Regions from separate parts of the Rossellomorea sp. H136 genome, predicted to be linked through region 3. Evidence: riboswitches for the same ligand, from Rfam matches in the RefSeq annotation. Region 3 holds a riboswitch; each other region holds the start of a gene.
What was found. A riboswitch is a leader RNA that binds a small molecule or an ion and turns the genes downstream of it on or off. The one in region 3 is predicted to bind cyclic di-GMP.
Positions count from the first base shown of each region.

Region 1: linked by a shared signal. The riboswitch ahead of ACYH0O_RS22525 (histidine kinase N-terminal domain-containing protein) and the one ahead of ACYH0O_RS01090 (EAL domain-containing protein) in region 3 are both predicted to bind cyclic di-GMP.
Region 2: linked by a shared signal. The riboswitch ahead of ACYH0O_RS22045 (hypothetical protein) and the one ahead of ACYH0O_RS01090 (EAL domain-containing protein) in region 3 are both predicted to bind cyclic di-GMP.

Region 1 covers NZ_CM166371.1:4,474,649-4,480,015, reverse strand. The annotation lists gene ACYH0O_RS22530 (LamG-like jellyroll fold domain-containing protein) at 1-329, shown strand, start outside; cyclic di-GMP riboswitch class I at 1,040-1,125, shown strand; gene ACYH0O_RS22525 (histidine kinase N-terminal domain-containing protein) at 1,338-2,459, shown strand; gene ACYH0O_RS22520 (type IV pilus modification PilV family protein) at 2,620-3,045, shown strand; gene ACYH0O_RS22515 (type II secretion system protein) at 3,057-3,497, shown strand; gene ACYH0O_RS22510 (hypothetical protein) at 3,494-4,717, shown strand; gene ACYH0O_RS22505 (SCO family protein) at 5,077-5,367, opposite strand, start outside.
Region 2 covers NZ_CM166371.1:4,369,756-4,375,122, forward strand. The annotation lists gene ACYH0O_RS22030 (hypothetical protein) at 1-162, opposite strand, end outside; gene ACYH0O_RS22035 (type B 50S ribosomal protein L31) at 223-468, opposite strand; gene rpsN (30S ribosomal protein S14) at 496-765, opposite strand; gene ACYH0O_RS22045 (hypothetical protein) at 962-1,243, opposite strand; cyclic di-GMP riboswitch class I at 1,327-1,418, opposite strand; gene ACYH0O_RS22050 (murein hydrolase activator EnvC family protein) at 1,597-2,937, opposite strand; gene ftsX (permease-like cell division protein FtsX) at 2,977-3,861, opposite strand; gene ftsE (cell division ATP-binding protein FtsE) at 3,851-4,537, opposite strand; gene cccB (cytochrome c551) at 5,048-5,365, opposite strand.
Region 3 covers NZ_CM166371.1:192,873-198,239, reverse strand. The annotation lists gene ACYH0O_RS01100 (helix-hairpin-helix domain-containing protein) at 1-321, opposite strand, end outside; gene ACYH0O_RS01095 (ABC transporter permease subunit) at 336-2,315, opposite strand; gene ACYH0O_RS01090 (EAL domain-containing protein) at 2,455-3,165, opposite strand; cyclic di-GMP riboswitch class II at 3,223-3,303, opposite strand; gene ACYH0O_RS01085 (DNA-3-methyladenine glycosylase) at 3,403-3,987, opposite strand; gene ACYH0O_RS01080 (DmpA family aminopeptidase) at 4,111-5,163, opposite strand; gene ACYH0O_RS01075 (CAP domain-containing protein) at 5,339-5,367, shown strand, end outside.

The sequences.
Region 1 (5,367 bases), 670 kb from region 3:
TGGTCCATCCATTTAACCAGGTATTTATGACAGTCAATGGACATCACCATGGCTCCATTCACAGAATGAAACAAAATGCAGCAGGTAATCCCGTTTTACAAATGCTTGTCGACTACCAGTCAAGCTATCACGGGGGCAATGGATGGATGAGGTTTGCAGAATTCGATGAAGCAGACGAGATGATTTCGTTTAAGACCTATTCCCCATGGGTGGATAAACTGCCGAGGCCGCAGAAAACGTATTTTGATGTAGCGTATTTAACGGGGGTGCGCGATCAATTCAAAGTACCATTTGATTTTGAAGAGCGTTTTGATTTTGTTGACCAGTGATATTTGGGTTTGGATCTGAATAAATACAAAAGCATGAATACATAATTTCATGCTTTTTTAATGCAAATCTATGCTCCGTAATCTCCTCAGAGTCAGAGTCAAAGCGATTGGCTTAAGCGGGCATCTATGGAAAGGGATGTAAGGATTATATGAAAGTAAACAAACTAATACTATATAGTATATTTTCTGCGTTTTCTTGAGTAAATAAAAACAACATCGTTATACATACCCATATGTGAGAATTTATGATCGGTGAATTTCAAACTATCTTTCCTTTCGAGATCAAGAATTTGGAAAAGGACTGGGTGGTTTTCGAATGGATTTTTGGTTTCGCAGAAATGGAAGAGTGACGAAAAAGCCATTTCATAGGCACATCGGTGTGGGTATCTAGTCAATTGAAAGTCAAGAAATCTTATTAGTATGAAGTGATTAGTTCCAAAGTGAGAAAGTTGTCGATAAGTATTTTTACCTAAAATATAGATTATTCTGATTTTTCTTATATAATGTAAATACAAGTAATATTTGTTAATATTTAGATTAATAGGGGGATGGCGAATGCCTGGATATTATATGAAAGAAATATGGACACCATTAAAGATAGTGGGGATTAAAATTTTTAAATCAGAAGAAAATAGTATCTTTATGAAGGTCCTCCAAAAACCAAGGAAACGTATTTTTTAAAACTAATATATTAAATACTTCTAAAACGCGTGCGATAAAGGCAAACCCATTGAAAAATGGCGACGCAAAGCTATAGGGGCTTAAGTCTACAAGATAATGCCAGCCAGTTACCGTGTACGCAAATATTTACACAAGTTAATCAAGATACTTTCCTGAATTTTTCCTTCATTAATATTTTAACAGATTTATGCCTTTTATTTTTCATCCCTTACCATGCTCCTCATGGTATTAAATTATCAAATGGCTCTCACCCTATCCCCTATTTTCTGTTATAGTAATATCAATGAATATTTCGACAATAACCGGAATGAAGGGACTGCCATTTTGATGACTAGTGCTTCTGTCATACTAATAGAATTTCTTGAAAATCATTCAGACGAATTTTTACATAATTGGCGTAAGAGTGTCGTCATTTCAGATAATGATCTATATAAAGAAGAAGTGTTGAACAATGGGGTTAAAATGTTTCAGTTAGTAAAGCGTGCCATTGAAACACCTCTCAGTGAACAGGAAATTACTTATCTCGCCTACAAGACCGCCCTGGAACGGGTAAACGCTAACGTGAATATAAGTGAGTTTGTCTATAACGTAAATGTCGGGAAAAGTATTATTATCAAATGGGTGAGTAATTCAGGAATTGAACTTCGGGAATTGCAGCCCATCATTGAAGAAATCAACGCGCTTTTCGACCGTTTTTCCTACTTAGCCGTTAGAAAATACACGGAAATTAAAGAACAGCAGCTTCAGGAAAAGGAGTTGTATATCGATCAAACCCATAAAGAGCGGCTGACGATCCTGGGACAGATGAGCTCAAGCTTCGTCCATGAATTCAGAAACCCCCTCACGTCGATCATCGGGTTTACCAAGCTCTTGCAAAACGGTTATCCAGACTTACCTTACTTGGATATTATGCAGCATGAGCTGGAGCAATTGAATTACCGGATCTCCCAATTCCTGCATGTGTCGAGAAAGGATTTGATTGAGAGTACCAGGGAAGAGATCATCCTTACAGAACATCTGGAAGAGACCATTGAATTTCTGTATCCGAGCCTTCTGGATGGTGATGTATCCATTGACTTTCAGTGCGATGCTGACATAAAGGTGTTGGGAAATAGGGATGAGCTTAGACAGGTCTTTCTTAACCTCATCATGAACTCCATTGATGCCCTTCAGGAAGTTGAGGGACAACGTCAAATCACGGTTTCATGCGAAGAAGAAGCAGGTAAAACAAATCTTCAAATCTCCAATAATGGCCCGCGGATCAAAGAGGAGACCATCGAAGCCATTTTCGAACCTTTTTACACGACAAAAGACCTCGGAACGGGAATCGGTCTATATATTTGTAAAAAGCTGATTGAAAAGCATGGCGGGGAAATTCGTTGTCAGTCGAACGATGAGTGGACGACGTTTACGATCGGTATTCCCGTTGAATCTAATATTGTTATTTAATTGACTATTGATTATCGGAGTCAGGCACAAAAACTTAGTTTTTGTGCCTGGCACCGATTTTTTTAGTATTTTATAGCAATTGATTTAGTGATTCATAGAGTGTGAGTGATATAATTGGAATAGGAAAATATTATCATTTCGGTTGGGTGGGGGTAAGGTCTTGGTACATAATGAAAAAGGGGTTACGTTACTTGAAGTGCTTTTGTCTATAACGATCTTATCGATTATCCTTTTGTCTATAACGAATTTTTTCCCTCAAATGGGGATGATGAATAAACACAATGAAGAAAAGTCTCAGGGAATGAATTTTGCTAAGCAGGTATTGGTAGATTGGAAGACTTCTCAAAGGGTTATTGACTTTATAAAAGCACCGGCACCAGCCAATCGGCCTGAAGAATATAAGAGTGAAGACGATAGCTATTATTATTTTAGTACTATAAAGAATGACTTTGATGTACATATCAAAATTAAAAAGGAATCTGACTTACATTCGACTCCGTCTAAAGCTCACTTGATTCAAATTCAATTGCAGGAAAATAATGACACCGTGAGCGAAACATACGGTTATTTGACGATCGGTGAGTAAGGGGGGATAGTTTGTTACAGAATGAACGTGGATTGACTCTTGTTGAAGTTTTAGCTACATTAACAATTCTATCAATTATCGGCGTGGTTATTTGGAATGTGTTTTTTCAAGGTCTGGACTATTCTGATAAAGCTGTCACCCAAAATTCGATGCAACAAGAATCGAACTATTTAACGATGAAACTGACAAGAATCCATCAAACCGCTAAACAGTATGAGCTTAAGAATTCTAACTGCAATATTGTGGTCGATTACATTAATCAAAATAATGAGTCCTCTAAAGAAATAATTACTGATGCTGATCTATGTTTTAAAACAACCTTTACAGGTCGTGTAGACCCAAGTAAGGAAGACTTGCCACTAACCATTTCCATCCATGATAAAAATAATGCTGCAAATGAATTTGTTATGGAAACGATATTTTATAGGCTGAAGGAGGATCAAAGCGAATGACCCATCTGAAAGATGAAAAAGGCTATGCTTTGGTAACCGTGTTGTTGATCATCGTGGTATTTATGGTGATTTCCCTCTCCTTTATGGGACAGTCCTTTAATAGTGTGAAGCAAAATAGAGTAGTTGAAAAAAACTATCAATCAGTAGCATTGGCTGAAATGGGCATTTCATATTATCAATTAGCTGTAAGAAATGCCTATCTTTCCAATCAGGAGGGTATTGTGAGTCAAACACAGCACAAATTGGAAACGGATAGACGCAATCGGGTAGAAAATACATCAGAATACTATACTGGTATTATAGTTTCTCTCATGAAGCAGGCCATCCAATCATCTCTTGAAAATGAACATCAAACTCTCAAAATAGAGAATCGTCCCGATGCCACTTACATCATTCAGGATGTGAATATCACTTCAGAATCCAACGACATCATCATTACTTTTACAAGTCTCGGAGAAGAGGAGGATGAGACATCAAAGCTCAGCGCTGAAATGAAGATCCCTATTAAAGATTTAGGATCAACAGACGGGGAAGGTAGCGAATCCGATCCGTCCAATGCTAATAAATTACCGGATTTCAACCAGATTCAAGAGCCTAAAGGCATACCGGATAGGTGCAAAAACCCACCTATCATCTATGATAGTTGCAGTGAGATATTTTTAGCTGGATCAGGATCCTTCTCTTCAAACTATAATAACTTAGATGATAAACTCCTCTACGCAAAGGGTGCATTAATGCTAGGTGGTAACGCTAATAACATGAGCAATACCCAGATCCATACAGATGGTTCCATGTCTATGGGGAAAAATATGAACAATGCAAGGAATGTATTCATAGAAGTGAAAGGAGCTACCAGCTTTGGTGGGCAGCTAAGGATGGATCGATCCCGGGTGTTTGTTGGAGGGAGTATGAGTGTTGCCGGCCACTTTGAAGTTGAGGATAAGTCTATTATATATGTAGGAGGAAGCGCGGCTGTTTCAAAACATCTATCCATCGGTTCAAATTCCAAGATGTGTGTAGCCGGTAATTTAGGTGCCAGTCAATTAGATATTGATGGGGAATTATATGTGAAGGGATCTGTGAGCGGAAAGGTCAAATCTGGCCAAGTCACTCAAGTCAACCAGGCAGAATTCGAAAAAAATTGCGGCGTACCAAATTCTTCTCCTGAACTAAATGTTGAGTGGGGAGATATCTTAAACAAGGTGGAATATAGTTATTGATGTAAGCAGTCGTCCAATGTGTCGATTGCTTTTTTAGTAGTTTATCAGGTACAAATGAATGGATTTTGTACCGGGTACAAATCCCACATGACGTACCAGGTACAAATCCCACATGATGTACCAGGTACACTCTATCGTAAGTGTACCTGGCACCGTCCCCTGTGTGCATGGTGACCCCCTCCTTTTTATAAATCCCTTTATGTCTAGTATTTGTTAGGGGTAGGGGTTATTCCTGCTTTGGGCGAAGTGGTGAAAATTAAATGAGTGGTATGTGGAAATTGGGTTATGGGATGAGATGGATAATCGGGCTGTATGACGTAATTTCACATAAAAAACCTCCTCGATTTCATTCGAGAAGGTCACTTCAACTTCTCAATATCCTCAATGATCTCTTCATATGGAGGATTGGACACTCCTTCATACTGCTTCAGCAAAACCCCATTCTCACTCACCAAATAAAAAGAAGTTCCATGGACAAACTGATTAGAGCCTTCAACTTGAGCAGCAGGAGTTTTAAAGGAGACATTGGCGAAGGATTCAATCTCGTCACGAGAGTATCCCGTTAAAAAACTCCAATTCTCATCATCCATTTCATATCGGCCGCTATATTCCTTCAACACTTCAGGAGTATCATGTTCGGGATCCACACT
Region 2 (5,367 bases), 780 kb from region 3:
AGGAGAATGTTTCACAAGTAAGGCCATAAATTCCTCTGACGTCTCGGATCGGCTCGCCAATTCATCTTCAAGACCGACTACATATTGATAGATGTCCCTTTTTCCCTTAGGCAGGCCTTCAACAATATCCCTTGCGACAATTTCCATTAAATGTTCGTTCATCGTAGTCACCTCGGCATAAGTCTATACCTCAAACTATTCTTTCTGACAGCAATAAATTCACTATTTCATGTTGTATTTTTTCAAGAAGCGTTCTGCACGGCCTCCACGATCTGAGAACTTCTGTCGTCCTGTATAAAAAGGATGCGTGTCTGAACTTACTTCTACTTTTAATAAAGGATACGTTTTCCCGTCTTCCCACTCAATCGTTTCATTGGATGTTTTTGTAGATCCTGTTAAAAAGGAAAAACCGCTGTTCGTGTCCATAAATACCACCTGTTGATACTCAGGATGAATTTCTTTTTTCATTCTTACTCCTCCTTATAGTTTCGTGGATTACCAGCTTGATTTTTTGACTCCGGGTATCTGCCCTTTATGAGCAAACTCCCTAAAAGCGATACGGGACATCTTAAATTTACGGAGATACCCCCTCGGTCTCCCTGTCACTTCACAACGACTATTTATTCGTGTCGGTGAGGAATCCCTCGGCAGCTTTCTTAACGCTTCATAATCACCATTCTCCTTTAACTCCCTGCGCAAATCTGCATATTTCCGAACAAGCTCCTGACGCTTCTTCTCTTTTACTACCTTTGATTTTTTAGCCAATTTGATTCACTCCTTTTTTGTTAATCGTAATGATTACGTTTTATAACGCATATGGTTATTAAACCATACTCTTTTTCTTTTTGCAATGATATTTGCCTACAACCTGCAGGAGAGTACTCCCCGACTTACACACTACTGTTGAAACATAAATAAAACCGAATGCCATTCGAGACCGGCATTCGGTTTTTATGTATTCTTATGCTGCTTTCAATCCCTCTAAAATAAGCATAAAATATTTAACTGTATCTCCGTTTCGACGATTGATTATATCAATATCGGCTAGAATTTTTTTAACCTCTTCAGCACCCAGACTCTGGATAAGCATTTCACTGATTTCTTCTGCTGTATATTCACCAACATAGGTATGCTTTAATGCAGTACGGTTCCTTCTACAAAAACTTCTTAATTGCCTTTTTAATTCAGTCGATTCCAACATCATCATCCTTACTACAGATTCAAATCCTACTATAATGGACATATAGATAAAAAAATCCCACCAGAATGGCAGGCAAAATGATACTAATAAAACGTCCTAATTAGTATTCATTGTAATCCATTATTTTCGGGAACCCGGTGATCATTATTGTATTATAAAAAATGGAAGACCCGTGGTTTTGCGTCCTAATCTTTCAATTAGATTGCCTTTACGAAGGACTATACAAATCATTATTTTAATATTTAGGTAATATAGTTGTCATTATACTAGAAGGAAAAGGATATGAAAACAGTCATGAGAATAATATTCCATTCCATTTCCTTACATATTAATGTAATGCTGGCCAAATAAAGATATCCAATAAAAGAAACCCCGCACATGGCGGGGTTTTCTAATTAAAAGTTAATATATTGACGTGGGTTTACAGCATTTGATTTAGATGCATTCCAAGAACCTGCATGAAGCTCAAAGTGTAAATGCTGTCCGAAAGAATATCCTGTGTTACCCATGTAACCGATTCTGTCACCTTTGTTGACTGCTTGTCCAGTGCTTACTGATGAAGAAGCCATGTGGGCATAAACCGTTGTGAACGTTTGACCATTGATTGAGTGAGTGATGTAAACGACATTTCCATAGCTTGAGCTATAGTGGCTCTTGATGACATATCCATCAGCTGCTGCTGAGATTGGAACACTGCCTCTTGCCGCGATATCCGTACCATAGTGGAAACGTTTCTTACCGTTTAATACATCCCAGCCGAAGTTTGTTGTAATCGTTCCAGAAGCTGGGGCTGTCCATGCACCAGCACTTACTGGAGCACTTGGAGCTGTATCAGCAGGAGAAGAACCGCCGCTGCTGTTTGTTGCTTGTTGTTGTGCTGCTGCACTTTTTGCCGCTTCAGCCTCCGCTTGACGCTTGCGTTCGATTTCACGCTGGCGTGCAAGTTCCGCTAAACGTGCTTGTTCAGCCTGGATTTCACCTTCAAGCTGGTGTTCCATTTTAGAAAGCTCATCAGATTCAGTTTGAAGATCTTTTTTCTCCACTTCCAAAGATGCCTGCTGAGCTTCTAGCTGCTTGAATAAATCCGCTTTTTTAGCTTTTTGACTATCAAGATCTTTTTTCAGAGATTCTAGACTTGCTTTAGTAGACTCTAATTCTGCAAGCTTGCCTTCTACTTCTTCTTGTTTCTTTTCTAATTTAGCCTGATCACGTTTTTGTTCGTCCATGATTTTCTTATCTGCACTAACAATCGTGTTCACTGCTGTTACACGGTTGATGAAGTCACCGAAGCTGTCCGCCCCAAGTAATACATCAAGATAATTTGCAGAGCCGCCTTTTTCCTGGATCGCCCGGGCACGTTCTTTTAATAGTTCGTTACGCTCTTCTATCTTTTGCTTTAGAACTTCAATTTCTTCTTTAAGTTTATTGATTTCTTCAGTTGTTTCGTCAATCTCTTTTGATTTATCGGCAATCTTTGTTTCAGTATCTTTTAATTTTGTACTGATTTCAGCAATCTGTGATTGAATTTCTTGTTGTTTATTGATGTTTTGGTTAATTTGTGATTTTTTCTCATTAATCTTGCCATTGATTTCCTCTTTTTTAGAAGAAATGCCTTCTTGTTGCTTCTGTAATTCCTCCACGGAGGAATGAGCGTTAGCAGTTGTCCCTAACGTTGGTAGACTTCCGATTGTTAATGCTGCTGCAATTGATAATGATATGAAATACTTCTTGTTCAAGCGGCATGCTCCTTTCAGCTTCTATCAACCTATCAAATTTTACACTTTTAAGAATTTACGTACAGACATAAAGCTTCCCCAAGCCCCGATCAAGCAACCCATTAATAGAATCAATCCGTTTACTTGATAGATAAAGGGGGTAAAATCTAATATCTGAATAAAATGGTTTTGTAGTTTTGGTTTAATAAATTCATAAGCATAGTAGTAACTTGTTGTGACAAGAGCGATCGGGATAATAGAACCTAAGATTCCAAGCCATAATCCTTCTAGAATGAATGGCCAGCGTACAAACCAGTTGGTTGCACCCACGAGTTTCATTATCTCGATTTCCCTTCTTCTGGCGACAATGGTGATTTTTATTGTATTCGAGATGAGGAACATGGCGGTAAACAATAGACCGATGATTAACACTAATCCAACGTTTCGACTCATTTCCAGTACATTAAACAATCTTTCTATCTTCGCTTCACCATAAAGTGCTTCGTTCACACCCTCATACTTGCTGACTTCAGCAGCGATTTTCCCAGTATCACGGGGATCTTCCGCTTTTACGATAAATACATCGTATAATGGATTATCCTGTTCGAATAACCTGAAATCGTCTCCTAAATCCTTTACCAGATTTTGAAGCTCTTCTTCTTTAGAAGAGTATTCTACGGATTCCACACCACTTATTTGGTTAATCTTCTTATCTATTTCTTCTACTTGAGCTTTTTCAGTACCGATCTCAAGTAGTACGCGTACTTCAACGTCTTTCTCAATATCGGTTGCAACCTTGTTCATGTTCAGCATAAGTACCATAAATACACCAACAAGTAGTAAGGTTACAGTAACGGCACTCACAGATGCGAATGTCATCCAGCCATTACGTCCGATGCTTTTGAAGCTTTCTCTTAGATGTCGACCATACGTCCTAGCTTTCATAACCGTAATCACCTCGCTGTTCGTCACGAACAATTCGGCCATTTTCGATGGCAATTACCCGATGCTTGATGGTATTTACGATTTCCCGGTTATGAGTAGCCATGATCACCGTTGTTCCACGATTGCTGATATCTTCAAGAATGTTCATGATATCCCAAGATGTTTCCGGATCAAGGTTACCCGTAGGCTCGTCAGCAATCACAAGTTTCGGCGTATTCACGATAGATCGTGCAATCGATACACGCTGTTGCTCTCCGCCTGACAATTCATTCGGAAGCATTCTTGCTTTATGCTTTAACCCTACCAGATCCAGTACTTCCATGACTCTCTTCTTTATTTGCTTTGGATGTTCTTCTATTACTTCAAGAGCGAAGGCAATGTTTTCATAGATTGTAAGAGAAGGTAACAGCTTAAAATCCTGAAACACGACTCCAACGTTTCTTCGTAAGTATGGAACTCTACTATTTTTTAATTTTGCAAGATTAATACCGTTTACGATGATATCACCTTTAGAAGGCCTCTCTTCGCGGTACATCATCTTGATGAAAGTAGACTTCCCGGCGCCACTTGGACCCACAACATACACAAACTCACCTTGCTTAATGTGGACGTTTAAGCCATTGGCAGCCATGACACCGTTGCTGTACTGCTTATACACGTCTTTCATTTCTATCATTATAAAATCACCTAATTTGTATTATGTAGTTACCCTCTTGGCTGTTATCGACATATGTACATGGTTTGAACACAACGACGTCTTTACCATAATTAGACATGAAATGGCGAAAAACCTCGAATTGCTCTTCCGAGAATTATTATAACATCACTTTGTACGTTGTTAAGGAAAAAAATTATTACATTTACGTTTCAAAGATTGAAATAATGTGTATATTTTACCTTTTTTCTTGTCGATTATACCTATTTCCCGTTATAAAAATAGGTATTTTTATCTAGAACCTGGTACTATAAGCAAGTAGAAAAGTTTGATAGTATGAGGAGGATAAACCTTAGGCTGATGCTAAACTCAGTAAGTTACTAGGTTATAATTATTTGCAGTTCAATTGCTGATTTCTTAATATATTTATTAGATGAGCTTTTGTAACATATATTTAAAGAAGGGATAGGGGAAAGTTTGTGGATAAATCAAAAAAAGAAGAATCCTCAGTTCGGGATTCTTCCTCCTCACTTACTTCTTATTTGCCAACCACTCTGCCACTGCTTCTGCTTCTTCACCTTCGATGAGTCCTGCAGGCATTTGACCTTTACCATTTTGAATGACTTCCAAGATCTGATCTTTGTTTAATTCAGCACCGATTTTATCAAGGGCTGGCCCCATACCGCCTTCAAGGTTTCCACCATGACAGCTGGTGCATTTATTGTTTACGATTTTTTCAGGGTCTACTCCGCCAGAGCTTGTTTCTGTACTTTCTTCGCCGCCGCCACCACCGCAAGCTGCAAGTACCAATGAAGCGCCAAAAACAATACCAAGTAGCTTTTTCTTCATTT
Region 3 (5,367 bases):
TTCCACGCATGGGTCCATCCAGACGCCGTGCTTCTTTTCTAAGTCTATAATGAGGTCTTCCCCTTTTTCATTCTTTATGTCTTCGTAAGAATGAAAACCAAGATCTTCAACCACATTATGCGCCATATTTGGTCCGATCGACGGAATTCGTTGGAAAATGGACATGCCGACTAAGTACCGGGCTCTAGCCATAGAAATGTTTAGTTTTTCACTTAAAACATCGGGAGACAGTTCGAAGATGTCTCCCAGTCTGATCTTTTCTTTACGAAGTGCCGATCTTTCCTCATCGGTTAGTGGTAATTTAGGACTCTTTCTACTCACTTTCTATCTCCCCTTTATCCCTTCAAGGATTGTTGTCGAACCAAATGGAAGTCTTCCGTCACTGGACGGTAGGTTTTCTTCTTGACCAGCCTATGGTTGGTCTTAATCGGGGTGTTGTTCACCAGGACCCCTACCTTTGTTTGCTGGATTTCCTTCACACCTTGCACAATCAACTGCATGGCAATGATAGCAATCATAAAGGCTGCTAATGGAGCGATGACAATCCAGTACTTTCCTGTCATTAAGGAATCTTTAGTGGAACTGATCAGACCTGACCATTCAAATGTTCCTGATTTCGGAGGGTCGGGAACAAGACCTCCTGTGATGATCGTTCCTCCTAAGAACAGATGAAACAATCCCAGATGGACAAGAATGAGAAGCGTTTGGATAAACTGCTGCCCCCATATAATGAATAATCTTGGTGCCAGATGAGGGAATAGATGCGTCCATAGCAAATGCTTATTGCTTCCCCCTAAGAGCTTGGCCGAAAGAACAAAATCCTGTTTTCCTAATAACTTCAGTTCATTCCCTATTAAAACCGTTGTTAACGGGAGGACAAGAATCGTTAACACGACAGCTTCAAAAACGAGTCTTTCAAAGATGGAGTGATCCCACCCTAAAACGGGCAATCCCCAAAGCACTGGCCTTAATAGAAGATACGCAATGAGACTTAAAGGAAGAAAATGAATGGAATCCACCATACGATCAAGCCAATTTTTCCTGTTTTCTTTTAAGTGAAAATGATAGGCTATTCCAAGATAGAATCCACCTATCACCCTTAAAGAAGCGACAACCAATGCAAATAAGAGGGTATACTTTGCCCCGACGATCAGTTGATCGAGGATGCTATACCCGAAGAAATCCGATCCTAAGATCATCTCTCCAAATGGCTTATGTGGAGGTGCACTGATGATTCGTCCCTCATCGTTCTTCATAAACTGAATTTGTTTAATCGGATCTTCTTTCATCATTGGATACAGGAAGCTGACAGCAATCAAGAGAAAGATGACACTAAACCCGATGGCAAACTTCCCATTATGCATATGCTGCCACCAAAGCCGTCTTATAGTAGAAAGCCAGCTCCATATCTTCCATTCTTTCCACTTCATTTTTTCCTTTTTATATTTGGTGTGGTCGACGCTTCCCTCCCGATTAATCCATAGATATACACCTTGATACACTACAAAAAAAGGCGTGTATATCATAATCAGTGAGATGGCTATGACCATTGGTCTGAAGTCTTGAACGATATAATACGTGATTCCTCTCATATTGAAAATCGTTTCAATGATGAATAAGCTCGACAGCATCCCCCATATGATCAGCTTTCCATGATAAAACAGGCTGGGAGAAATATTTTTCAATATGTGAGCAAAAAGGATCCTCCCTTTCGACATGCCTTTACTTTGGGCAAACTCTATATGTGGCTTTAGCATTTCTTCTTCCGTAATAAAAAGGAGAATACGAAAGAAAGAGATCATGGGAATAATCGATAATGTAATGATTGGTGCAAGGAAGATCTTTTCATCCCCATACTCCGTGAAATTCATCAACTCAAAGCCAAAATATTTAATAACATAGACAATGAGAAGCTGGAGCATAAACGCAAACATTAAGTCAGGCACCGTCTCAAAGAGGTTTAATACTTTCTTTAGAGAAGACGTAACCCACCGGGGCAAAAACACTGTGAAGATGGTAAGGATGAATGCTATTCCCAGACCCAAGCCTAAAGCTCCACCGATAATCTGTAAAGAATACAGATAAGGACCCCAAAGCATGTCCAGAAAATCGACGGTTATCCCTTTATATGAATAGCTCCAATTTTCACCGTCTAAAAAAACAAAAACAAACTTATAAAACTCTTCCAAGAAACCGACAAAGTTGTACAGACCCCTCTCCTTAAATACTTCAGGAGCAATACTCACGGCCAAAATACCAATTAACCCGAGAATATAATAGAACATAAATTTCAGCGGAAATGTGAGAAGCCTCATACCCTGATCCCCTTTTTTCTCTTTTTCCTCAGTTTAATGGAAATGTTAAATATTTTCAATTTTATTTTAATTCGGATAATAATACGTCAGATATCCTCGAAAAAAGGTGACTCCTGTATTTCAGAGTCACCATTCTCATTTAAGCCAATAACCGACTCGGCCTTCCCAGATAAAAGCCTTGCCCTATTGTAATCCCAATGTCCTTTGCCACTTGCATATCCTGTTTGGTTTCAATGCCTTCTAACACAATTAACGTATCCTTACCGTAGAATTGATTGAAAAAGGAAAGGAATCGTTGTTTCTTATCGTCTCGAGCTAGGTTCAAAGCAAAATAGCGATCCATCTTAATGATTTCAGGTTCATATTCAATAGATTTCTTGATGGAGGAAGTGCCTTGCCCGAAGTCATCAATCGCATACCAAACACCATATTGCTTAAGTTCTTTGAGAGACTCTTTTAATATTGGATTCTGCCACAGCTCCTCAGCACTCGACTCATTAATCTCCAGAACGAGACGCCCCAATATGTCAGGATGTTTCTTCATGAGATCATAAAAATAGGTATGAAAGCTTGGGTGAAGAATCGTTGTGATATAAATATTAAGAAATAACTTACAGTTCTTCAGTCCATTCTCTGAAAAACTTTCAAGAGCTTTTGAAATGGATAAGGTATCAAGCTTATACAAGATATTCGCTTTTATCGCAGACTGAAAAACATTTTCGGGATTTTCGTTATACTTGTTTCGTAACAGGCCCTCATATGCATAGAGGGTTTGATGCTTGCCCATTTCATATAAGGGCTGAAAATCATGATAAATATAGTCGTTTTGAAAAATAGTAAAGATGTTCATAGGACCCCTATACTCTCTATAGATTATAAAAAAACCACACAAAAACGTATTCCTACGTTCGTATGTGGTCGGTTGCGCTACTAGCTCCCCTAAATGTAAGCGCCCATCTATCATTTAGGTTCAAAGCTCCCATTCGAATTGTCAGTATATGATTTTTCCTTACAAGAAAAATATACCACAAACATAGTACTTATGGGTTATTTTTTTAATTGATTATTAGAAAATTCCCAAAAATGATCATCTTGATACATAAGGATTGTCCTCTACCCAGAACCTCCACGGATAATCTTTGGCTTCCCCTGTGTTATCGATCCCAATTCGTTTTCCTTCCACAATGTCTTCAGGATGGTATCCCTTTGAAATGATGAGAGGGGGTTCCAGAAAGCTGCCTCCGTAATCCTCCATGGAAATGCCTAACGCTTTTGTCAGTTTTCCCGGGCCATTTGTCCAATTTTTTTTCACATGACCTGATCGTCTTCTTTCCATTAGCTCCAAGCCATCAAGGGGTTCGACCGCTCTAATGAGAATCGCTTCGGGTTTTTCTTTTTCCCCACTCACTACATTGACCAGGCAGTGAGTATGCATAACATATGTATAGATTCTGCCGGCTTCATGAAACATGATTTCCGTCCGCTTCGTCCGTCTATTCCCATAGCTGTGAGCCGCCCGATCCTTTGGCCCTAAATACGCTTCCGTTTCCACAATATAACCTGAAGCTGTTCCCTCCTCCGTCTCTTTCACTAACACACATCCCAACAAAGACTTTGCAAGTTCCAAAGTGGGCTGTTGGAAAAACGAAAGAGGCATAGGGGTATAATTCATGACTGTCACTTCCTTCAACCAAATAATTCACGCATATGTATGGTATACCCCATTTAATGGATGGTTAAATAAATTTCCATTAAAGAAATAATACTAAAGAGGTAACGAATAAAGGTTCAGGTCTTATTTCGTCAGTCCATAAACCAAATCTAAAGGTATCGCTTCCACCTTCCGTCCATTCCTGCCCGTTGTGGTTTCCGCTTTACAGAGAGAGTTCCATATGGCTTCTTCTACGCTATCCACTGCCATTTCAAATAGAGTAGAGATGATCGGTCCGTCTTCTTTAATGAAACCGTAAGGAATTGTATTATCACTGGAAGGCTGATGTGGAATGCGGTGAGCTGTAGAAAACGCAAGTACAACATCACCACTCCCATGGGCTGCATACGAACCCGTTCTTGAAAGCCCGAATGAAGCACGTTTCGCCAGTCGTTTAAGCTGTCTTTCATTTAGAGGTGCGTCCGTCGCAAGGATGATCATGATTGATCCATCCGGTGTATTATGATCCTCCAAAGCGTTTTGGATAGGTAACCTTAAATCTTTCCTCTGACCAAAATTCGTTAACACCAGGGCTCCCACCGTATACTTCTCATCTCCAAAGGCACACTCCCTGGAGCTCGTCCCTATACCACCTTTATACCCTAAACAAAGCATTCCCGTTCCCGCTCCTACACAACCTTCTTCTACAGTTCCGGATTGTGCATGAAGAATTGCTTCCCTGGCATCTTCAGGCTTTACATGAAGACCGCGGATATCATTAAGAAACCCATCATTGCATTCTCCCACAATGACATTTACTGTCCCCGTTGTGTCTCCGATTTCAGGTGTTTCGTCCAGCATATATTGAACCGTCCCTTTTAACACATCCCCAACTGAAAGAGTATTCGTCAAGAGAATCGGACTTTCAAGGACACCCAGCTCCTCGATTTGAATCGTCCCGACTGTTTTTCCAAAGCCATTGATCACATGACAACCCGCGCATAGCTTATCACGAAACAGATTGCCATCATGAGGTAAAATCGCCGTTACACCCGTTCGTACCACGTTACCTTCATGCTCATAGTGAAGGGTTTTATGCCCGACCTTCACTCCCTCAATATCGGTAATGCTGTTATACTTCCCACTTGAAAAAGAACCGATACCGACTCCCATTTCCCGTAATCGCTTTCGTTCCATTGATGGAAAACCTCCTTTTTTCTTATCCATACTATTCGGGTTCAAATCACAAAACCCTCTTTAACAAAGAAGCAAACCCTATTATTAACAGTGTAAAGAACACGTAGAAAGTACATATTAAAGACTGTTAAATGCCTACTTATAAAAGGCAATTAAAAATATTGGAGGATCTGACATGAAAAAACGATTTTTTTCCATAACAGC